4 regions of the Cutibacterium nasicola genome follow, and region 1 is predicted to be linked to each of the others. Evidence: riboswitches for the same ligand, from Rfam matches in the RefSeq annotation. Region 1 holds a riboswitch; each other region holds the start of a gene.

What was found. A riboswitch is a leader RNA that binds a small molecule or an ion and turns the genes downstream of it on or off. The one in region 1 is predicted to bind cobalamin.
Positions count from the first base shown of each region.
Region 2: another riboswitch for cobalamin. It lies ahead of cobI (precorrin-2 C(20)-methyltransferase); the one in region 1 lies ahead of ACUCCZ_RS07455 (ABC transporter substrate-binding protein).
Region 3: another riboswitch for cobalamin. It lies ahead of ACUCCZ_RS10630 (ABC transporter substrate-binding protein); the one in region 1 lies ahead of ACUCCZ_RS07455 (ABC transporter substrate-binding protein).
Region 4: another riboswitch for cobalamin. It lies ahead of ACUCCZ_RS00325 (ribonucleoside-diphosphate reductase subunit alpha); the one in region 1 lies ahead of ACUCCZ_RS07455 (ABC transporter substrate-binding protein).

Region 1 is NZ_CP199745.2:1,596,051-1,601,783, forward strand. It holds gene ACUCCZ_RS07445 (ABC transporter ATP-binding protein) at 1-466, opposite strand, end outside; gene ACUCCZ_RS07450 (FecCD family ABC transporter permease) at 463-1,497, opposite strand; gene ACUCCZ_RS07455 (ABC transporter substrate-binding protein) at 1,494-2,507, opposite strand; cobalamin riboswitch at 2,549-2,734, opposite strand; gene ACUCCZ_RS07460 (hypothetical protein) at 3,070-3,600, opposite strand; gene ACUCCZ_RS07465 (antitoxin HicB) at 3,816-4,184, opposite strand; gene ACUCCZ_RS07470 (HNH endonuclease) at 4,690-5,733, opposite strand, start outside.
Region 2 is NZ_CP199745.2:1,836,114-1,841,846, reverse strand. It holds gene ACUCCZ_RS08690 (CobD/CbiB family cobalamin biosynthesis protein) at 1-658, shown strand, start outside; gene ACUCCZ_RS08685 (cobyric acid synthase) at 660-2,120, shown strand; cobalamin riboswitch at 2,137-2,364, shown strand; gene cobI (precorrin-2 C(20)-methyltransferase) at 2,351-3,079, shown strand; gene cobM (precorrin-4 C(11)-methyltransferase) at 3,076-4,047, shown strand; gene cobJ (precorrin-3B C(17)-methyltransferase) at 4,044-5,733, shown strand, end outside.
Region 3 is NZ_CP199745.2:2,267,841-2,273,573, reverse strand. It holds gene ACUCCZ_RS10645 (FtsX-like permease family protein) at 1-482, opposite strand, end outside; gene ACUCCZ_RS10640 (ABC transporter ATP-binding protein) at 476-1,228, opposite strand; gene ACUCCZ_RS10635 (class I SAM-dependent methyltransferase) at 1,353-2,162, shown strand; cobalamin riboswitch at 2,193-2,373, shown strand; gene ACUCCZ_RS10630 (ABC transporter substrate-binding protein) at 2,524-3,471, shown strand; gene ACUCCZ_RS10625 (FecCD family ABC transporter permease) at 3,471-4,634, shown strand; gene ACUCCZ_RS10620 (ABC transporter ATP-binding protein) at 4,631-5,401, shown strand; gene ACUCCZ_RS10615 (NAD-dependent succinate-semialdehyde dehydrogenase) at 5,485-5,733, shown strand, end outside.
Region 4 is NZ_CP199745.2:73,483-79,215, reverse strand. It holds gene ACUCCZ_RS00345 (MarP family serine protease) at 1-694, shown strand, start outside; gene ACUCCZ_RS00340 (YciI family protein) at 900-1,172, shown strand; gene ACUCCZ_RS00335 (NADH:flavin oxidoreductase/NADH oxidase) at 1,210-2,310, shown strand; gene ACUCCZ_RS00330 (DUF1707 SHOCT-like domain-containing protein) at 2,342-2,965, opposite strand; cobalamin riboswitch at 3,041-3,232, shown strand; gene ACUCCZ_RS00325 (ribonucleoside-diphosphate reductase subunit alpha) at 3,345-5,733, shown strand, end outside.

The sequences.
Region 1 (5,733 bases):
GCTGCTTCTCTCCTCCTGAGAGGGACGACCACGCTCGATCGGCAAGATCAGCAATCCCGGTCGACGCCATCGCGTTCTCGACGACCTCCCAGTCACGCCCCCTCCGACGATTCACGCTGCCGATCCCCCAACCTCCCAGGTGCGGGATACGACCCAGCTGGACGACGTCGCGCACCGTCAGTTCCACGTGGGCCGAAGGATTCTGCTCGAGAAGGGCCATCGTCCGGGAGCGCTGCTTGGCACCGATCTTCGCCAGGTCCCGCTCCCCCAGCCACACCCGTCCCGCGCTGGGCTTCCGCAACCCCGCCAGCAGGTGCAGCAGGGTCGTCTTCCCAGATCCGTTCAGTCCAATGACCATCGTCACGGTATTCGGCCGAATCTCCACGTTGATCCCGGACAGGATCGTCGTGCCATCGACGTCCCACCCGAGGTTCTCGGCCCGCAGAGCGGTTGCCGTCGATGTCATGATCGAGACGCCTGACGACGTAGCAGAACGACCAACACCGGGGCTCCGACAGCCGCCGTGACGACCCCGACCGGGATCTCGGTGTCAGGGCGCAAGCACCTCGCTGCGGTGTCTGACCACACCATGAGCAGAGCCCCGGCGAGGGCAGATGCCGGCAACAGCCGCGCGTGCCGTGGCCCGGTCCAGAACCTCACGATGTGCGGAACCGTCAGACCGACGAAGCCGATGGGACCGACGAAGGCGACGCTGAGAGCGGTCAGCAACGCGGTGCCCGCCATGATCATCCAGCGCACAGCGTTGACCGGTACTCCCAGGGACATCGCGCTGACGTCGCCAAAGGCGAAAGCGTCAAGGGTGTGGCACAACGCCATCCCGGCGATGAGGGCCGGAACGGTGGCGACGGCCAGGGTGATCGTCGATCCCCATCTCAAACCGGTGAACGACCCGAGGGTCCAGGACAAGGCTGATCGAGCGGCGTTCGACTCGCCGAACACCATGATCATCATGGACACCGCCGCCCCGCACAACTGTCCGACGGCCACCCCAGCCAGGATCGTCCGGCTGGCGGGTAACTCCCCGGACTTGCCAGTGGCCATGGCCAGCACCATGATCAGGGCTCCGACCGCCCCACCGAATGAGGCCAGTGCCATGAGGACGGACTGCCCCAGAGCGCTGGAGATCCCGACGATAAGGACGAAGACCGCACCGACCGAGGCTCCACTGGAGATGCCGAGCAGATAAGGATCAGCCAGGTCATTACCCGTCAGGGTCTGCAACACCGCGCCACACATCGCCAGCAGGGCACCCACGGCCATTGACCCGATGACACGCGGGGCCCGCAGCTGCCAGACGATCTGATCGTCGAGAATAGTAACGTCGGCACCCTCGATGAGGCGGAATCGTCGGGCCATCACCTTCGCGACGTCATGGACAGGAAGGTGCACCGCCCCGATTCCCAGCACCACGAGGACACTACCGACCAGGGCGATGATGAAGCCGGCGACGATCAGCCAGCTGCGCCAGCGACTCACTTGCCGGCGATCTTCGCCAGACCGTCATTGAGAGTCTTGGCACCGTCCACGAGTTCGGCACCAGGGGTGCTCTGGGAGAACGGCACGGTGACGAATTTGTTCTCCTTGACGGCCTTCATCTGGCTGAGGACGGGGTCCTTCCTCATATAGTCGATCTTCGACGTCGCCGTGGACCAGCTGGCATCGGCGACGACGATGACGTCAGGATTGGATGCGACGATCTTCTCCCAGGAGCCGTCTGACCAACCGCCGTCCAGACTGGCGAACAGGTTCTTGGCACCCACCGCATCCATGAGGAGCTGCGGACCGCCATGACCGGCACCGATGAACGGGGTCTTGTCCCCGGAGTCGAACCACACGATGGACGTACCGGTGCCGTGCTTGTTCCCGGTGACCTCCTCGAGGGCATCGCGTTGCTCGGAAATAGCCTTGTCAGCAGCCTTCTTGGCGCCGATCAGGGTTCCGACCTCGCGCATCTCCTTCCAGACGTTGTCCCAGGTCGCCTCGACTGACGGCGTGCCCTTCGGGCAGCCGAAGGGACTGATATAGGTGGCAATTCCCTGCTTCTTCAGCTCATCGCGGGTACCGACAGCCTTGTCGGTGAAGGCACTGGAATACGACGACAGTGCCAGATCAGGCTTGGCAGCAAGGAAGGTCTCCTTGGACGGGTATTCCTTGGAGAGCACCTCGACCGAGTCATAGGCCTTCTTCCACTTCGTCGGGATGTCACTGTCAAGGTACGCGGTGCCGACGAGTTTGGACTCACCGCCGATGGCCAGCACGTCCTCGGTGGCTCCCTGGTTGAGGGTCACCGCCCGCGTGGCAGGCTTGTCAAGGGTGACCTGCTGACCGCAGTTGGTGATGGTGACCGATCCAGAAGCCGATACGGAGGCGGAAGCCGATGGTGAGGACGCGGAATCCTTGGGGGCACCGGCACATCCCGCGAGCAGGAGGGTGGAAAACACCGACGCCACGAGGGCGCGGCGAAGGAATGACGAGGTGACGGGCATGAGGAAACCAACTTTCTGTGTCCGGCGTGCGCGGCCGAGTACCGACAGGGCGTCGTCAGGTGGTCTTCGGGCTCGACCTCGTCTCCGTTCCCGGCTCCTTCCCAGTGCTCACGGCACCAGTGGCGTCGGCCGGGGCAGATCAGTCATACCGCTGCGCGTCAGCTCCGGCTTCTCACCGGATTCCAGCGCTGATGGGGGCACCAGCAACCTGACCCGAGGATGTTATCACCCCCTTCGTATACCCTCCGTCAGGGGTGATTCACCTCACTTGAACCGATCACCGAAACGAATCGTCGTCTTCCGGTAAAAACTTTGTTGTAGGCGGCTCGACGCGGGTCCCGCAGCCATCCCATTCCCCTGCGGCCGTACCGGGGACGAGGGTGCGCTTGACGGTCCTCGTGACTCGGCCACGCATCCTGTCCGAGATGGACTTGGACAGGCTGGGAGTGCGAATTCCGAACTTCATCGACCCGATGACTGGAGGACGAGCCATCCTGTAAGCCAGGTCGGATGCGGAGACATCCCCGCGTGAATGAGCAGCGAGGCGTGAAAATGCCTCGGGTCATGCCACCCCGACCTCGGCCACAGCTCGAGGCCCTCCACGGCGCGACGTCACGATCGCCCCAGATCCGCCCGGCCATACGCCAGACCACCCTGGTCGCCCACACCAGCCCCTCAGGCCCCCGCCAAAGCTCTCGCGCCGCCCCTCAAGGGCCTGTCTCGCGACCCGCCCCAGCGCAATCGTGCGCACCGCCCGGGGAGTCTTCGGAGGCCCCCAGGTGGCATCAGCGCCGCCGGACAACAGCTGTCGATCAATCCTCATGCGATCGCCAGCGACTCGATCCCATGTCAGTCCGCGTAACTCCCGCTGCCTCATGCCAGTCGCAGCCACCACCACGACCATCGACCGCTGACGTGGTGTCATCACCGTCGCGATGTGATCCACCTGGTCGATTGAAAGAATCGCCAGCTTCGACGGCCACACAGCTGGCAGGCGGACCCCCACGCGCGGATTGACCTCAATGATCTCGTCATCAACAACCTGTCGCGCCGACTCGCGCCAATCCAACCGCCCCGTCATCCACCGATGCATCCACTCATCCAGCGTCACACCGGCAGCTTTGACGGACTGACCTCATGCTCGCGGATCAGGGCCGCCGCCTCCTTGTGGGCACACGAGCGCCAATGGCGCCAACCGGTCGTCCACCCAGACCACCTGCCAACGCTTCCCACGGCTCCAACGTGCACTGCGCACCCTTTTACCGCCGTTAGGGTTGGCGTCGTTCCATCGATCCCGCACATTCCCCATCAGCGGGCAAGCTGGGCGACCCTGCCCCGGGTGACACCGAGAATGGACGCACACTCAGCCATCGTCAACCCCTGCGCGCGAAGCGTCCGCACAGCTTCGCGTGAGGCGACAGCGGCGGCTGCCTGGGCCTCGATGGCTGCGCGGGTTTGTGCCCGCGCAGCCATCGCCTGATCGTATCCGCCGATCTCGGGAATAATGGTGATGTCCCAATCGTCATGACTGGTGGCCTCGTCGAGGGTGTCGAGGTAGTCGCGTACCTGCCGGTCTGCCTGGTCGAGGGTGCGAACTTGGGTGCAATTGTCGTCGTCGAGGTGGAGTTCCCATCCTCCACTCCAGCGGATGGCGTGAACAGTGAGTTGGCTGGTCATGCTTTGCTCCTCTCGATAGCCGCGAGGGCTTGCCGGACGACGCCGGGGAAACTTCGCGGATGCGTGTAATGATCACCGTGTGCGAGCCGTTGGTCCACTTCACGTGGTCACCCTTGCCCGGCGTCGAGGTGAATCCGGCGCGGGACAGGAGCTTGGCGAGTTCGCGGTACTTCATCGGCTTGACCACAACCGACAGTCTACCCCTCCTAGACACGTGCGTTTAGGAGGGGTAGACATTCGGCTGGCCGTCGCGATGCCTTCATGCCCACCTCGCCATCAGCGACACCGTCTAGCGGGGGCTCCCATGCCACGCACCAGCCCTCGAGGGGGTCTCAATCTCGGCCATGGATGATCCATACCTCGATCATGACCATGGGGTGGGACACATCTCCGCCGATGGAGACGAACAACGTAGTCAGGGCCCAAGTGGTCATGTCCGCTTGGTCCCTGACTACTCGAGTGTGCCTGGCTGCACTGAGCTGCTAATGCAGGCAAATCCATTGATTCACGCCGGATATGTCTCCCCATCATCGACACCAGCCAGTTGGCGACTCTCAATTACTGGCAGCTTGTTCGATTTCGACCTGTTGCATCTCCAGCACAGCGTTTGGAGGTTCTCGTCAACCGACAGACCGCCCTTGGACACAGGAAAAATGTGGTCAACTTCAAGGAGCAGGTGAGGCTCTTGACTGAGCGAGACTCCGCAGCTCCTGCATGTGTAGTTATCACGAGACTTAATACGCTCACGGACCGCCGATGTCATCAAGGCTCGCTGGCCAGCTGCACTCGCCCTGTACTTCACTTTATCCGATACCGTTGATATCAGTTCATCCATGACATCGGTGGTCACTTTGATGTCAGTCTTCTGACTGCTGTTCCCGCCAGCGCTGACATACTCAAACCTGTATTTAGGATAGGGGACGTCAATTGAAGATAGATCAACGCCTACTTTATCCATGAACTTTTCATGGTAGTGCTTGAGGATGAACTTCGGAGGCGTGAGGTCAGTCTCGATCGCTCGCTCACGTTCGTGCAGGTTGTCGACAGCGTTCTCCAGCCTGGACATGCGATCTGCTATTCCTTCCAAGCGCTTCACTTCGTCCTCGGTAGTGCTAATCCCGAAATACTTGATGAGGTACTTGATGGGGTCCTCGGCCGCCTTCCTGACGACCTGGAGAGAGCAGTTGTGAACGTTCACCTCAGTCAGGTGAGCGACGTTCCTGTCGCGCCGGTATGCATGGCGACTCGTGTTTTCGGTCGTGGCAAGATGAGCGTTCCCGCCAGTCCTCGAGTACCCGATTTCAAGGGAACCATCTCCGCTGATCTCAGAAGCATACTGAACGATGTCATTGTGCTCATTGACGATTTCCTCAACCTGATTGGCGCGGGAGACAAACTTGTCCGACTTGAAGTAATGGACCATCATGGTGTACCGGATGATTCGATAAACAAGATAGGCACCAACGATAGCGGCGAATACATACCAAAAGTTAATAATTAGTACGATCACTACCACAATCACAATGACTACAATTAGCCACTCCATAAC
Region 2 (5,733 bases), 240 kb from region 1:
CGGGGCCCGCGAGCAGCTGTCCCACCTGTGCTCCCGTGACGCCGACCAGCTCGACGAGCCGGAACTGGCTCGGGCGACCGTGGAGTCCATGGCCGAGAACACCGCCGACGCCGCCGTGGCATCCCTGTGGTGGGGAGCCGTGGCCGGAGTACCGGGAATGCTGGTACATCGAGGGGCGAACACCCTCGATGCCATGATCGGACACCACAACGAGCGTTACGAGAACTTCGGGAAGGTTGCCGCCCACCTTGACGATCTGCTGGATCTCCCTGCCGCCCGGCTGACCGGACTGTTCGCCTGCCTGCTGGCGCCCACCGTCGGGGGAGACCGGCGTCGGGCAGTGCAGATCATGATGCGTGATCATGGCCATCACCCCAGTCCGAACGGGGGATGGTGCGAGTCGGCCTGGGCGGGCGCCCTCGGGGTGCAACTGGGCGGACGCAATGTCTACTACGGCAATCGTCACGAGGATCGTCCCCTGCTGGGAGACGGCGCACGCCCGGACGGTCGGAAGGTCGCGGACGCTGCCGACCTCGTCACCGGGGTCACCGGGATGGCGACGGCTGCCGCCTGCCTCGGCGTAGCGGCCATCGCCCACCTCAGGTTCTACGGCGGCATCCTGCCTCGTCGTTACGACTCGAGCGCGAAGGAGAAGTGAGATGAGTGGAATCCTCGTCGCCGGAACGTCTTCTGACGCCGGGAAGTCGCTGGTCGTCACTGCCCTCTGCCGGGCCGCGTGGCGTCGTGGGATCGACGTCGTTCCTTACAAGGCCCAGAACATGTCGAACAATTCGATGGTCTGCCCCGACGGGTCCGAGATCGGCCGGGCGCAGTACCTGCAGGCCAGCGCCGCCAGGGTGACTCCGGAATCAGCCATGAATCCGGTGCTGCTCAAACCTGGCACCGATCGTCGCTCCTTCATCGTGCTGCGTGGCACGCCGGGAGGCGTGCTGGAAGCGGGACAGTACGCCACCGGACGACGTCACCTCGCGGAAGCCGCATGGGCCGCCTACGACGAGCTCTCCGCCGCCCACGACATGGTCATCTGCGAGGGTGCGGGCTCCCCGGCCGAGATCAACCTGCGTGCCGGTGACTACACGAACATGGGACTGGCAAGGGAGAAGAGCCTGCCGGTGGTGCTCGTCGGGGACATTGACCGCGGCGGGGTGCTCGCCAGCCTCTTCGGCACCTGGGCGCTGCTCGACGACGCGGACCGTTCCCTGCTGGCCGGGTACGTCATCAACAAATTCCGCGGTGATGAGTCCGTTCTCGCTCCTGGTCTGGAAGAGATCACTCGTCGCACCGGAATGCCGAGTTTTGGGGTGCTGCCCTGGGTCCCCGAGGTGTGGCTCGACGGTGAGGATGCGTTGGAGGTGGGACGCTGGCGTCACGACGGGAACTCCGTTTCCACCGACGATCTGCGGGTTGCCGTCGTCCGGCTGCCGAGAATCTCCAACGCCACCGATGTCGACGCCATGGCCGCCGAGGCCGGGGTCGACGTCCAGGTGACGACCAACCCCAACACCTGCGAACTGGCCGACGTGCTCGTCCTGCCCGGATCGCGGTCCACCGTGCGTGATCTGGAGTGGCTGAGGTCCACCGGAATCGCTGAGGTCGTGGCCCGCCGTGCCCGTCAAGGTCGCACTGTGCTGGGCATTTGTGGCGGCTACCAGATGCTCACCCGCCTCATCCTCGACCCCGAGGGTCAGGAATCGCCGACCGAGCGAACCGAGGGACTCGGGCTACTGCCGGTCGAGGTGACCTTCGGTGCCGACAAGACCCTGGCCATCCCGAGCGGATCCTGGCGGGGGATCGAGGTCGGCGGCTACGAGATCCATCACGGCCGAATGGATGTCGACCTGTCGGCGGGGGAGCCCTTCCTCGACGGAGTCCGCGTCGGAAGTGTCTGGGGGACGATGTGGCATGGTGCCTTCGAATGTGACGATTTCCGGCGCGCCTGGCTGGCCGAGGCTGCCGAGCATGCCGGATCGGCGTGGCGCCCGGTGGAGGGTGCCATCGGGTATGGGCAGCGCCGCGAGCAGATGATCGACGTGCTGGCCGACGCCGTTGAGGAGCATCTCGGTCTTGACCGTCTGTTCTCCCTGGCAGGCGGGAGCTGACCCCGGCCGTGTCGTGGTGTGGTGCCACGATGTGGGAGGATCGATACAACGACCGATCTCGAGGAAGCCGGTGTGAGTCCGGCGCGGTCCCGCCACTGTGACCATCGCCGCGGTGATGGCAGCCAGACACTCGAACGGTTCGTTGCGCACGTCATCGGGCGAGGACACCTGAGGAGGCCGTCATGAGCTATGCCCCTGTACATCCTGACCACAAGTCGGGACGAACCCTCATCGGGGTCGGAGTGGGGCCGGGTGACCCAGAGCTGGTCACCCTGAGAACCGTGCGCATCCTGCGCGAGGCTGATGTCATCCTCGTGCCCTACACCGAGGCCACCACCGACGGTCCCGGACGTGCCGAGACCATCATCACTGCCGTCGCCCCGGAGATCGTCGAGCGCATCAAGCGCATCCCCTTCTCCATGCGGGAGAGGTCTGGTGTCGGCGAGAAGCGCAGGGCCTCCTGGCAGGTATCCGCCGATGCGGCGATCACGGCCTTCGACGAAGGGGCTCGCACTGTCGCCCTGGCCACCGTCGGCGATCCGACGGTCTTCTCCACCTTCACCTACCTGCGCGCCAATGTCGAGGAGAGACTCCCCGACGTCAGCGTCGAGCTGAGCCCAGGTATCACCGCCATGCAGGCCCTGTCGGCGGCGTCCGGGCGCCCGCTGGTGGAGGGCAAGGAGGTCCTGGCCCTCGTCCCGGCCACCGTCGGGATGGAAAAACTTGGCCAGGTCCTCGACCTCGTCGACTCAGTGGCGATTTACAAGGGGGGACGCAAACTCCCAGACGTTGTCGAGCAGCTGCGGCAGCGGGATCGTCAGGCTGTCATCGGCACCGACGTCACGCTGGAGTCCGAGCAGATCGTCACCCTCGGTGAGGTCGCTGATACTCAGGCTCTGCCGTACTTCTCGACCGTCCTCACCACTCCAGAGCGCACCATCACGGGAGGAAAACTGTGAACGAACCTCAAGCTGCACGACCCACTCAGCACGCCTCTGAGAGGGTCTTGGAGGATCTGGACCACAACGCCATCGAGCCGCCTCCGGTACCGTGGCGGGAGATCCCCGAGGGAGCAGGCAGGGTCGTTTTCGTCGGTGCCGGACCGGGCGCTCCGGACCTGGTGAGCCTGCGCGGAGCCCGTGTCATCGAGACCGCTGACATCATCATCTGGGCCTCCAGCCTCGTTCACCCCGACATGGTGGCCCGTCACAAGGCGGGAGCCGAGCTCATTGACTCCGCCTCCATCCCGCTGGAGGACCTCGAGCCCCTCTACACCCGCGCCCGTGACGAGGGGCTGGTGGTGGCGAGGGTCCACACCGGTGACCCGTCCATCTATGGCGCCACCGCCGAGCAGCGCGACCTGTGTCGTCGCATCGGTATCGACTTCGAGACCATCCCGGGCATCTCGGCCTTCTCGGCCGCTGCCGCCCGGATGGACGTCGAGATCACCGTCCCAGAGGTATCCCAGTCACTCGTCCTCACCCGACTGGAGGGCGGGCGGACCCCCATGCCCGACGGGGAAACCGTCGCCTCCTTCGCCCGTCACGGTGCGACAATGGCGATCTACCTTTCCGCGGCCCGTAACAAGGCTCTTCAGGATGCCCTGCTGGAGGGAGGCTACCTGCCCGAGACTCCCTGCATCATCGGGTACGCGGTCAGCTGGCCCGAGGAAATCATGTTCCGCTGCGACCTGGCCCACCTCTCGGAGACGATGCGCAACCACAAGCTGTGGAAGCACGCCGTCGTCCTCGTCGGACCGGCCCTGGCAGAGGGCCCGATCAAGACTCGCAGCCACCTCTACCACCCCGGTTTCCGTCACGAATACCGCGGAGCTGACGCCCAGGCCCGCGCTGACCTCAAGGCCCACGGCACTCGCGGCGTCTACGACCAGAACCCCACGAACTCCGACACGAAGGACAATTCATGATTCGCGTCCACGGATATCTCGGTACCATTTCCGACTCCTTGCGCCAGGAGGTCGCCGATGCTGACCTCGTCGTCGGAGGTCAGCGTCACCTTGACGCCCTCAACGTTCCCGACGAGAAGCGTCAGAAGCTCGGCCTCATCGGCCCTGCCGTCGAGCGAGTTCAGTCCCTGCCCGACGACGCCAACGTCGTTGTCATCGCCTCCGGTGACCCGCTCTTCTTCGGTGTGGTGCGACGTATCCGCCAGGCCGGTCTCAAGGTCGAGGTCGTGACGGCCCCGACCTCCTTGCAGGCTGCTTTCGCCGCCGTGGCCTTGCCCTGGGACGACGCCCAGTTCGTCTCCTCACACTCCAAGGACATCGAGACCGCCATCCGGCTTGCCAAGATCCATCCCAAGGTGGGCGTGCTGACAGCCCCCAACCGAGGCCTGGCGGAATTGGTCGACGGGCTCGCGGGTCGCGGCAAGACCTTCGTCCTCGCTGAGAAGATCGGTGAGGAGGGCCAGCGGGTGCGTGTCCTCGACGAGGAAGCAGCCAGGGCCGTCATTGCTGACGCGGACATCCTCAGCCCCAACGTCGTGCTGGTCCTCGAGCATCATCCGGACTCCCCGGCGGCCCTGGGCATCAACCCGGAGCTGGCCGGTGACGTCAACGTCAATGCTCCCGAGGCCCCCCAGCCCGGCGTCGACACCAACCCGGACGGCTCGGACCGTGACCCGATCATCGGACAGATCATCAATTCCGACGCCGCGGCGGCCCACGCCGAGGCCATCGACCACGTGCTCAAGCGCGAGACCAAGAAGTACGTCGGACCGTCCCGCACCGGGCTGGCGGCGGCCTGGGGCGAGTGCGACCTCATCGTCTCCCACCTGGCCCTGGGTGCCACGACGCGCATCATCGCCCCGCTGCTGGAGTCCAAGAAGACCGACCCGGGTGTGGTCGTCGTCGACGAGGCCGGCCGTTTCGCCATCCCATTGGTGGGTGGCCACGTCGGTGGGGCCAACGAGCTCTCCCGCACCATCGCCGAGGCTCTCGGCGGCACCGCCGTCGTGTCCACCGCCACCGACTCCCTCGGTGTCCCGGCCCTCGATCAGCTCGGTTGGGCCTACGAGGGTGACGTCGCCGGGGTGACCGGATCGATCATCGCCGGACGCCCGGTGCTGGTCATCCGCGAACAGCCCTGGCCGCTGCCCCCACTGCCCAAGAACGTCACCGAGGATGCTGAATCCCCGGTCGCCCGAATCATCGTCTCCGAGCGGGTCGCAGAGCGAATTCGGACTGACCATGGTGACGACCTGCCCACCGTCGTCCTGCACCCGAACTGCCTGGTCGTCGGGATGGGATGTAACAAGGGCACCGAGGTCGAACCGCTGCGAGAGCTTCTCGAGAAGACCCTCGCTGACAACGGTCTGGCTCTTGGATCGGTCACTCGTCTGGTCTCCCACGAGGTCAAGGCCGGTGAGCTCGGTCTCGTGAAGCTGGCGAATCAGCTCGGCGTCGATTACCGCACCGAGTCCGCGGAGGAGCTGGCCGCCCAGGATGTCCCGACTCCCTCCGACGTCGTCGCACGCGAGGTCGGCACACCGAGTGTCAGCGAGGCTGCCGTGCTGTGCCAGGGAGCCGAGCTGCTGGTCCACAAGACCAAGACTCCCGAGGCCACCTGCGCCGTCGGTCGCATCCCGGCTCGTG
Region 3 (5,733 bases), 670 kb from region 1:
AGGTAGCCGACGATGCCGAGCAGGGATCCGACCAAGGCCTGCAGGCCAGCCTCGGCCAGGGTGATGACTCGCAGCAGACGGGAGGACGCGCCGACGAGTCGCAGGGAGGACAGCCGGTCGTCGCGGCGTCGGGCGGACAACCGTGCAGCTGAGGAGGCCAGGGTCGTCAGCGGCAACACCAGCAGAATGACGGCGATCGAGGACGTCAGCCGGTAGAAGACGGCGTTCTCCCCAGACAGGTGCCACATCATGACAGCACCGCCGGTGACGTCAAGGATGATCGTCGTGATGACCGCGAAAGCGACAACCGGGAGCCGCCAGGTGGAGTGGTCGGCGGCCGAGGCACGCAGGGTCATGGTGAGGATTGACGAGGTCGCCGGGCGTCCCGCTGTGGCCCCGAGTGGTTCGGGGATGCAGATCGACGGGATCTGCTGATCCGCGGTTCCTGGTTCAATGGCGGGCGTCGTGGTCATGGTCACCACTTCCCGTCGGAGTGACGCATCTCATCGGAGACGATCCGGCCATCCTGCAGGCGCAGGATGCGCTGGCAGCGACGGGCGACGCCCTCGTCGTGGGTGACGACGACGAGGGTCCGTCCCCGCCCGGTCGTCGCGGAGAGCAGGATGGACATCACCTCGACAGCGGTCGCCGAGTCGAGAGCGCCGGTCGGTTCGTCGGCAAAGACGATGGCCGGGTCGATGACCTGGGACCGCGCGATGGCGACCCGCTGGGCCTGGCCACCTGACAGCTGACCGATGCGTCGGTCCTCCATGCCTCCCAGCCCCATTGAGCTCAGCCACTGCGCCGCGTACCCGATGGCCTGCGATCGAGAGGCACCATTGAGCATGAGGGGAAGGGCGGTGTTCTCCACAGCGGTGAGCTCGGGCACGAGCATCCCCTGCTGGAAGACGAACCCCAGGGACTGGCGACGCAGCTGCGCCCGACCCTCATTGGAGAGGCTCTCGACGTTGATGACGCGGTCGGGCAGACCCAGCTCGATACTTCCGGAGTCGGTCGAGAGGATCCCCGACAAGCAGTGCAGCAGGGTGGTCTTGCCCGATCCGGACGGGCCCATGACGGCGACCGACTGGCCGGCCGGGACGGCGATGTCGACGTGGTCGAGGGCACGAGTCGTCCCGTAGGTCTTCGTCAGTCCGAGGGCGCGCAGGTCAGCGCCGCGGACAGATTCGGCGACGGCGTGAGGGTTGGGGCGGGTTGTCGTCAACATGTCATCCACTGTGCCGTCCGGGCCCCTCGTCGCACATCGTGCTGGCGGTCGAATCGGAGCGTCCTCCCGTGGTAGGAGGATGGCGATGCCACAGGATTGGTCCCGATGAACATGGGAGGCGCCGATGAGGATCAGTGATTACTTCGGACTGTGGGAGAACGATAGGAGATCGGACCCCGCGCGCAGATCTTTGGAACAGGAAAAGGCGTTTTGGCATGGGCACGCAGCGGTCTACGACCAGCACGCAGGTTTGACGTGCAGTTCCCTGGCTCAGATCGGCACCGTGACCAGCATCGTCGAACCTGAGTCATCGATCCTTGACGTTGGCGGCGGAACTGGACGGTTCGCGATTCCGCTGGCACAACGCGGCTGCCGTGTGACTGTCGTAGACCGTTCAGAGGACATGCTCCGTGTGCTTTCGGAGAATGCTGAAGCCGAGGAAGTCAAGATCGAGACGATCCAGGGGCAATGGCCCATGGACACAGGAAGGGTTTTCGACACCGTTCTTGCTGCATGGTCCTTGTACTGGGTCCTCGATCTGGCGGCGTCCTTGCGAGCATTGGTTCGGCAGGCTCGACGGCACGTCATCATTATTGACACCACTGGATCACCGACGGCCTGGGATCATGCCCTTGCAGCAGCACAGGGGGAAGATGTCCGTGTTTCACAGGCTCGCCATCTACTCCTTGCAGGTGGCCTCGCACAATTGGGGATTCCAGCAGAAATTAGAATTCTCGAGGAATATCGAGTTGTTTCTGAAGATGAATTGTACCATGAGGTCCAGACTCGAGGAGGTAATTTTTCCGAGGCGATCAGGATCATGGATTCCTATGCGATTGGATTCCCTCGCGGATGGAGGTGTAGACGCACAATTGGTCTGGTGCATGTAGATGCGAAGGGCCTTGTGGGGGCCCTGCCCGACATGCCTGTGTGAGGGGAGTGTCGATCAGTTCAAGGTCTTCATTGATAGGGTATGTGTGTCGGTAACCCAAATGGGTGTGAGGGAACTCCGGTGTGACTCCGGGGCTGACGCGCAGCGGTGACGGTGACCGTCTCGGCGTATGCCACTGGGCCAGTGAGGCCTGGGAAGGTGCTGAAACGGGTTGAACCCCAGTCCGAAGACCTGCCGATGAAAATCCACTCGACACAAGCTCGCGTCATGGCTTTTGGTTGGAAACCCTTACGTGGGGCCCATCTGTGACCGTTGGCGTGGGAACGGAAGGACCATTGCGATGGCGCGAAGGTACACGCGGAGGGTCGCTCTTGTCGCTGCATTAGTGATTCCTGTCTCATTCATGGCTGGTTGTGGGAGCGCCGTCACGGAGCAGAACGCCTCGACGGCGTCGTCCCACGCAACCGGTTCGAAGGCCGGGCACACGTCATACCCGCTGACGGTGGAGAGCTGTGGGGTGAAGCAGACGTTCGATTCCGCCCCGACGCGCGCAGTGACATTGACGTCGACGGCGACTGAGACGATGCTCGAGCTAGGGCTGGAGAAGAGCATGGTCGGGACGGCATACCAACGCACTCGCCCCATCGGTGCCCAATACAAGGAGGCCTACGACTCGGTGTCGGTTTTGGCCGCTGGGCAGCCTTCCATGGAGAAGCTTTTGTCCGTAAATCCTGATTTCGTGTATTCCGGGTACCCGGACGGTTTCTCAAGGAGCAACGGTCACACCCGGGAAGACCTACAGAAGATGGGGATCAAGACGCATCTCAGCCCTGTGGGATGCACCAATGAGGTCAAGGCCTTGGATGATGAGACCAAGGAGATCAGGACCATCGGCCAGATCTTCGATGTGAATGACCGAGCTGAGGCATCGATTCGAAAGTTCAACGACAAGGTCAATGCCGTCAAGAAGTCCGTGAAGGGGAAGGAGCGCCCCAAGGTGTTCCTCTACAACTCAGGTGAGGACGCCCCGACGACAGTTGGTGGGTGGGCCTATGCATCGGTGATGATCGATGCGGCGGGAGGCGAGAACATCTTCGCGAATGAACCGCTGCGGTGGGGAAAGATGTCGTGGGAGCAGGTTGCAAAAGCTGATCCAGACATGATTCTGATTTACGACTACAAGACCCCGAGTGTCGATCAGAAGATCAAGACGTTGAAGTCAATTCCGGCACTGAAGGACACCAAGGCCGTCAAGAACAATGCCTTCCCGGTGATCAGTCTCTCGTTGGCACAGCCCGGCCCGCGTTCGGCTGAAGGTATCGAGCAGCTTGCCAAGCAGTTCCACGGCTGATGATGGGTGCACGTGGTGGCATTGATGAGTCATCCACGGCTGTGAAACGGCAGGACGAACTCGTTGCTGTCCTCAATGCCCTTCCATCCGAGTCGGCATCTGTCGGGGAAGACAGGTGGCGTGGCGATTCGCATCGTGGACACCTGGTCATAGTCTTGTCCGTACTGGCCGTCACGTTGATTCTTGTCCTGGGACTCGCGCTGTCAATTGGCTCGGTTCATGTTCCCTTCGTCCAAGTATGGAAGGTCGTTGCGCACCGGGCTCTGCCGGCAGGTGTCGTCACCGTTGATTGGACTGCGTCGATCGACAGGATCGTTGCTGATGTCCGGCTTCCTCGTGTGCTCCTGGCGGCAGTCGCAGGGATGGCGCTGACCACTGTCGGCACAGTCGTGCAGGCGCTGCTTCGCAACCCACTGGCGAGCCCCACGGTGCTCGGCGTGTCGTCGGGAGCTGCAACCGGAGCCATTACCGTCATGCGGTTTGGTCTGCTCCTCGGTGGTGCGGTCTCTCTCGGGTTGGCCGCGTTCGCAGGCGCGTTCCTGACGCTTCTACTCGTCTTGGTGATCGCCAGACGGAGGCAAACCCTTTCTGCAGGCACGTTGGTTCTCACCGGCATGGCGGTTTCGGCCCTGTTGTCGGCAGTCAACAACTTCATGGTTCTGACCTCCCCGGATCCGCAACTGGCGTCGCAAGTCCTCTTTTGGAGTCTCGGAGGCTTCGGGGCCGCCAAGTGGGAGAACCTTCCCGTCCCCACCCTCGTCCTCGCTGTGGGAATGCTCTTATGCCTGGCTGAGGCGTCAAATCTCAACCTCCTTCTTGGTGGGGAAGGGACAGCGGGTTCTCTCGGCCTGGACGTTGATCGGTTCCGAACCTGGATGTTCGTTGTGGCAGCTGCAATTGTCGGTGTGACAGTTGCGGTGTGTGGCGTCATAGGATTCGTCGGCCTGGTGATGCCGCACATTACGAGGATGCTGGTTGGCGCAGATCACCGCCGAACCCTTCCCGTAGGACTGCTTCTGGGTGCGATTTTCACCGTGCTGGCGGATGTTGGGGCGCGGATGGCCATTGAGCCGCAGGAATTGCCGGTAGGTATTGTGACCGCGCTTGTCGGGGCTCCATTCTTCCTGTTCCTGTTGCGACGCACCTTGGGGGAGACGTCATGATCGTCAGTGGTGCAGAACTGGTGGTCGCGGGCCTGGGTGTCGACATCGAGGGGCGCCACATCGTCCAGGATGTCGACTTCGTCGCCCATCCCGGTCAGGTGGTGGGGATCCTCGGCCCCAATGGGAGCGGCAAGTCGACGATGCTGCGCTCAATCTTCCACTCGAGACGCCCTACGAAGGGGACGGTGACCGTCGATGGTGTCGATGTCTGGGCGCGAGACACGAAGTGGTCCTCCCGGCACATTTCGGTGGTTCTCCAAGAGACTCCCGCGGAGTTCCCGCTGACGTGCGGGGAAATCGTCCGGATGGGGAGGACACCTCACAAGAAGTCGTGGCGGTCGCTGAGCGAGGGCGACCTTGCCCTGTGCGGCGCAGCCATGGAGCTTATGGAGGTTGGAGATCTCGCGACGTCGACATTCTCACGGATTTCTGGAGGAGAACGGCAGCGGGTGACAATCGCGAGGGCGCTGGCGCAGCAGACCGGCCTGCTGATCATGGATGAACCGACGAACCACCTTGACATTCATCATCAACTCAAGGTGATGGAGCTGTCGCGGCGCCTCAGGTCGACGGTGGTGGTGGCACTTCACGACATCAATCTGGCCGCACGATTCTGCGACACCCTTGTACTGATGTCGAAGGGCACATGTGTGGCAGCGGGTGCGCCATCGGCCGTGCTGTCTCCGGGAATCCTGGACGACGTCTACAAAGTGTGCACTCATCTCGGTCGACACCCGAGTGGCGCTGTTCAAGTAACCGTCCTGTGATTGTCGGTGGTGCCGGCCGTGTTCCCCTCCCCGTGAACACCGAACTCCCTCAAAGCGTCGAAACCCCGTCGTAGGGTGGGTTCATGCCGACCAACGACCGCTCGCTTCCCCCTGATCTCCCCACCCAGCTGCTCATCGACGGAGAATGGGTGGACGCCGAGGCGTCGCGCACCTTCGACGTCCTCGACCCCTCCACCGAGAAGCCACTCGTCGCCATCGCCGATGCCACCCTCGACCAGGGCACCGACGCCCTCGACGCTGCTGTCCGTGCCCAGGGGTCCTGGGCCGACACCGCCCCGCGTGAGCGTGGCGAGATCCTGCGCAAGGCTTTC
Region 4 (5,733 bases), 1.1 Mb from region 1:
CACCTTCCCGAGGGTCTTCGCCGGTGACGCCCCCAGCCTGCCCGCATCGGCTCCTGCCGATGACGCCGTCACCACTCCTGGGGTGCGGCGCGCAGCCCAATCCATTGTCAAGGTGCGGTCGCGGGCGCCACAGTGTGACAGGGCATCCGAGGGCACCGGGTGGGTGAGTTCCCGTCACCGGGTGGTGACGAACGCCCACGTCGTCGCCGGGTCCGAGCACGTCACCGTGCAGGTCGGCGGGGCCGGCGCCCGGCTGCGGGCCCGCGTCGTCTCCTACGACCCCGACACGGACCTGGCGATACTGGCAGTTCCCGATCTCGACGCCCCGGCCCTGACGATGGCGTCGAGTGTGGGCGACGGAGAGTCGACGATCGTCGCAGGATTCCCTCTCGACGGCCCGTACACCCTCGAGGCCGTGACGGTACGCGGGTCAATGCTGGCTCGCGGCGAGAACATCTACGGCACTGGCGCCGTCGTTCGCGAGATCCTTTCCCTGCGCGGTACGGTGCGCCCGGGCAACTCGGGTGGACCGCTGCTGACGACCGACGGCAAGGTTGCCGGGACGATCTTCGCCCGGTCCACGACCCAGCCGCAGACCGGATATGCGCTGTCGAACAACCAGACTCGCACGTTCATTCGTGGTGGGGTCAACGCCAACACCGCGGCATCGACCGGCCGATGCATCGTTGACTGAACCGGCGTCACCAGCTTTGGGCGCCCAACGTTCCCGCCTCGGGACGGCTCCGCGCACGTTTGCCGTCCTGACCTCTCGAAACGTCATCTGACAAGGCCCGACACCGACGTGGTGTTCCAGGGCCTTGAGCCACTCGATGATGCGTCAGGTCCCGACGACGTGTTCCATGCTTCAGTCCTGGTCCAGGCCCCAATAACATTGGGCCATGGCAGTGTTCATCGTCGAAACCCATTACGACCCCGCCCATTCCGAGGAGCGCATGGCCGCGCGCCCGGCCCACCTCGAGAATCTTGACGTGATGCGCGAGCGTGGCCAACTCGTCAACGCAGGCCCGCTGGCCGACGGCAGCGGCGCGGTCCTCATCTACACCGTGCCTGACCGTGGTGCCCTCGACCGTCTGCTTGAGGCTGACCCCTATCCCAAGACGGCTGTCCAGGTGACCTCCGTCCGTGAGTGGACGCCCAATTTCAGCTTCTGAGCCGGACCGTGGTTGACCGGCGTGGTGTCATGGAGTCATGACATCACCGAAGCTCTTCCAGCCTCTCACCCTTCGTGGACTGACGATTCGCAACCGTGCCTGGTTGCCGCCGATGTGCCAGTACGCCGTGGATTCCATGGATGGCATCCCAGGCACCTGGCATCTCGTCCACTACGGCTCGTTCGCTGTGGGTGGTTTCGGTCTCATCGTCGCCGAGGCCACCGCAGTGAATCCCGAAGGTCGCATCAGCCCTTGTGACACCGGGTTGTGGAATGACGATCAGGTAGCGGCCTGGCGCACGGTCACCGACGCCGTTCACGAGCTGGGCGGCAAGATCGCCGTGCAGCTCGGCCACGCCGGTCGCAAGGCCTCCACCGAGAAGTGGTGGCCGGGATTCCATGGTGGTGTGGTGCCTCCCGAGCGCGGCGGCTGGATTCCGGTCGGCCCGACTGACGCGCCTGCTGACGGCAAGCAGTACGTCGGTCTGCCCGTCACTGCCCTTGACGAGGACGGCATCGCGAAGGTCATCGACGACTTCCGCACCGCTGCGACACGTGCCGTGGAAGCTGGGTTCGACGCCGTCGAGATTCACAGCGCCCACGGTTACCTGCTGCACCAGTTCTACTCACCGCTGTCCAACACCCGCGCCGACGGTTGGGGCGGTGACTTCGACGGACGTGTTCGCCTGCCGTTGGAGGTCGCGAAGGCTGTGCGTGGGGCCATTCCTGAAGACATGCCCTTGCTGGCGCGCCTGTCGGTCACTGACTGGCGGGACGACGGCTGGCAGGTGAAGGACTCCGTCGAACTGTCGCGGCGCTTCGCGAAAGCCGGGGTCGATCTGCTCGACGCCTCCTCAGGAGGCAATTCGTCGGCCCCCATCCCCGTCGCCCCGGCCTACCAGGCTGACCTGGCGGCTCGGGTGCGCGCCGAGGCGGATATTCCCACAGCCACCGTCGGCATGATCTGGACCCCACAGCTGGCCGAGGAGCTGCTGGAGAAGGGCAGCGCCGACGCCATCATGGTGGGACGGGCGGCTCTACGCGACACCAACTGGCCGTTGCGTGCCGCCCATGAGCTGGGTGTTCCCAACGAGGACGCCCCATGGCATCCGGCCAGGTTCCGTGGGGCGTGGCGCTGACGCGACTGACGATCCCGTCGCCGGTCGACCGTCAGCGATTCCACTTCTTCCTGAGCCTTGCGTACTTCTTGGATCCAGGGCCGTGGATGTCAACATCGCTGAGGATGCTCGTCCCGCGCAAGGTGAGGACAGGGCCATCCAGCCCCGGCTGGGAGAGTCCGCGAACCGTGAGGTCTCCGAGCACTCGCGACATCGAGTCCTCGATGCGCACCCCGTCGGGCACCAGGAAAGTCGCGTCACACATGACGATCGTCAGGTCAATGGTGATGTGACGACTTGCCCACGGCATGGAGGTCAGGTCGAAGCACGGATCCCCCATGAACCCGGTGACGGTGGTGAGTTTGGCCATCGTCCGTCCCGAGGCCCAGACCGTGTCGCTCATGATGCAGGTCATGTGGTCAGCCTCCGGACCGGGGACGATCCGCACCGCCTCGCCGTGGCCAGGATGAGCGGGGACGGCCACACTCCCGACCGTCGCGCCAAGGTCAGAGAGCAACCCGCCCAGATCGCCATAGGTACGGGCCTGCAGAGCAGCCTCCACCCTCTCCGCATGCTCGTCGCGAGTCAGCTTTCCCAACGTCCATGCCTCGTCGAGGATGTCCGATGCCCGGGCGCGCTCGGCGTCACCAATCCGCCAGTCATCGGGAATCGTCACGTCGCAAGTCTAGGACAGCCACACACACCCAAGGCTCTCCAGGCCTCGCGTTGACTCGCCTTGATCAGCGTTCATATAGTGACAAGTGCACGTGGTTCCCGTGTTCGCACGGGCTAAGAGGGAATCCGGTGTGAATCCGGAGCTGCCCCGCAGCGGTGTACGAGAACGACCGCCGTCATCACGCACTGTGCTCCGGCATGGGAAGCGACGGCCAGTAGGCAACAAGTGCTCGTGAGCCCGAAGACCTGCCAGGTGTGGTCCCGCAACCGCGGGGCCCGGTTCGCGATCTCGCGGGAAGTATCGCAGCGTTCATGGGGACCAGTGTCCCTGCCGCATTCCGCCCGGTCGCGTGCCCACGGCATCGCACGGAGGAATTGCAATGAGCGCCGACCCCATCTCAACCATTCGCGTCCGCAAACGTGACGGATCGCTGGCTCCCTACGACGGCAACGAAGTCGCCGCGTCCATCATCGACTCAGCCCGCGGGCTCGATGATGCCGTCGCCCGGGCGACTCTGCTGCAGGCCGAGGTGGAGATCACACTCTTCGACGGCATCACCACCGATGCCCTTGACGAGGCCGTCATCCAGGTGGCTCTGGGCAATGCCAAGGACGACCCTGCCTTTGACACCATCGCCAGCCGGATCGCCGTCAAGAAGCTGTACAAGGAGGTCTTTGGCAACACCCACGACGATCTGGGTGACGTCGACCCGACACGCGTGCGCAACCTGCACCGTGCTTGTTTCCCGCGCACGATCGGAAGACTCGTCGCAGCAGGGCGCCTTGACGAGCGCCTGGGGCGAATCTTCGATCTTGACGTCCTCGCATCAGCCCTCGATCCCAGCCGTGACGACCTCATCGGATTCACTGGTGTGCGCACCGTGGTCAACCGTTACCTCTTGCGCACCCCCGACCAACGCGCCTTGGAAGTGCCCCAGTACTTCTGGATGCGTGTGGCGATGGGTCTCAGCCTCACCGAGGACGACCCCACATCCTCCGCCCTCGCCCTCTACGACTCCATGAGCAACCTACGTCACCTTGCCGCCGACTCCACCCTCGCCAACGCCGGGACGCCGTCCGCCCAGCTGTCCACCTGTTTCGTGATGCGCACCGAGGACGACCTCGAGCACATCGCCCGGACGATCCGCGACGTCATGCGGATCACCAGGGGCACCGGAGGTATTGGGCTGTCGATGTCGGACCTGCGCTGCCAAGGGTCACCGATCCGCTCCGACACCACTGCGTCAACCGGTCCGATCCCCTTCATGCACACCATCGACTCGACGCTGCGGGCAGTCTCCCGGGGAGGCAAACAGCTCGGCGCGCTGTGCTTCTACATGGAGAACTGGCACATGGACTTCCCGCAGTTCCTCGACCTGCGGCAGAACTCCGGTGACCCGTACCGACGCACTCGTACCGCCGGAACCGCGGTGTGGATCTCCGACGAGTTCATGAAGCGGGTCGCCAAGGACGAGGACTGGTACCTCTTCGACCCCGCCGAGACCCCCGATCTCACCGAGCTCACCGGGTCTGAGTTCTCGAAGAGATATGCGTACTATGTCACACAGGCCGACGCCGGGAAGATCAAGAGGTTCCATCGCACCACGGCTCGAGAACAGTTCCGGGCCATCCTGGTGAGCCTGCAGACGACGTCGCACCCGTGGCTGACGTGGAAGGACAGCGTCAACACCCGCGCGTTGAACAACAACACCGGGACGATCCACGCCTCGAATCTGTGCACCGAGATCTGCCTACCCCAAGATCGCGACCACACCTCGGTGTGCAACCTGGCGTCGGTCAACCTTGCCGGGCACCTCGTCGGGCCGCGCAAGAAGCGTCGCATCGACTGGGAGCACCTGGCCGCCACCACCCGACTGGTGATACGTCAGCTCGACGACCTCGTCGACATCACCGCTTCGGCGGCGCCGCAGGCCGAGCGATCAAACGTGGAGAACCGGGCCATCGGCCTGGGCATCATGGGGCTGACGGACATGCTCGAGCAGGTGCGGATTCCCTACGACTCCCCTAATGCCTACGACATCGTCGACCAAGTCATCGAATTCATCAGCTGGCACGCCATCGACGCCTCCGCCGATCTGGCCGCCGAGCGCGGGGCCTACCCGATGTTCGAAGGATCTGGTTGGTCGAAGGGGATGGTCCCCGTCGACACCCTCGCCCTCCTGGAGCGCGACCGTGGCATTCCCGTTGACGTCGACCGGACGACGAGGATGGACTGGGACGGGCTGCGCGCCAAGGTGAGCCGAGGAATGCGCAATGCCACCTTGCTGGCCATCGCCCCGACGGCGTCGATCGGTCTGGTCGCTGGCACGACGCCGGGCCTGGATCCGCAGTTGTCCCAGGTGCTCTCCCGAGCCACCTCAGCCGGGAAGTTCCTCGAGGTCAATCGCAACCTGGTGGCCGACCTCAAGGACCTCGGGCTGTGGGAGAAGGTGCGCGAGGAATTGCTGCGTCGTCAGGGAGATCCCAGCGGGATCCAGGCCATCCCGGCATCCTTGCGACGTTTGTACCGCACCTCCTTCACCCTGGATCCAATGGCTTGCCTCAACGTGGCCGCCAGGGCGCAGAAGTGGGTGGACCAGGCCATCAGCCGCAACATCTACCTGGCCTCCCGATCGATCGGTGACATGGAGGACCTCTACACCGCTGCGTGGCGGATGGGTGTCAAGACGACCTACGACCTCCACATGCTCCCCCGTCACACCGCCGGGCAGTCGACGACGGCGGCCAACAAAGCCACCGGGCACCGCA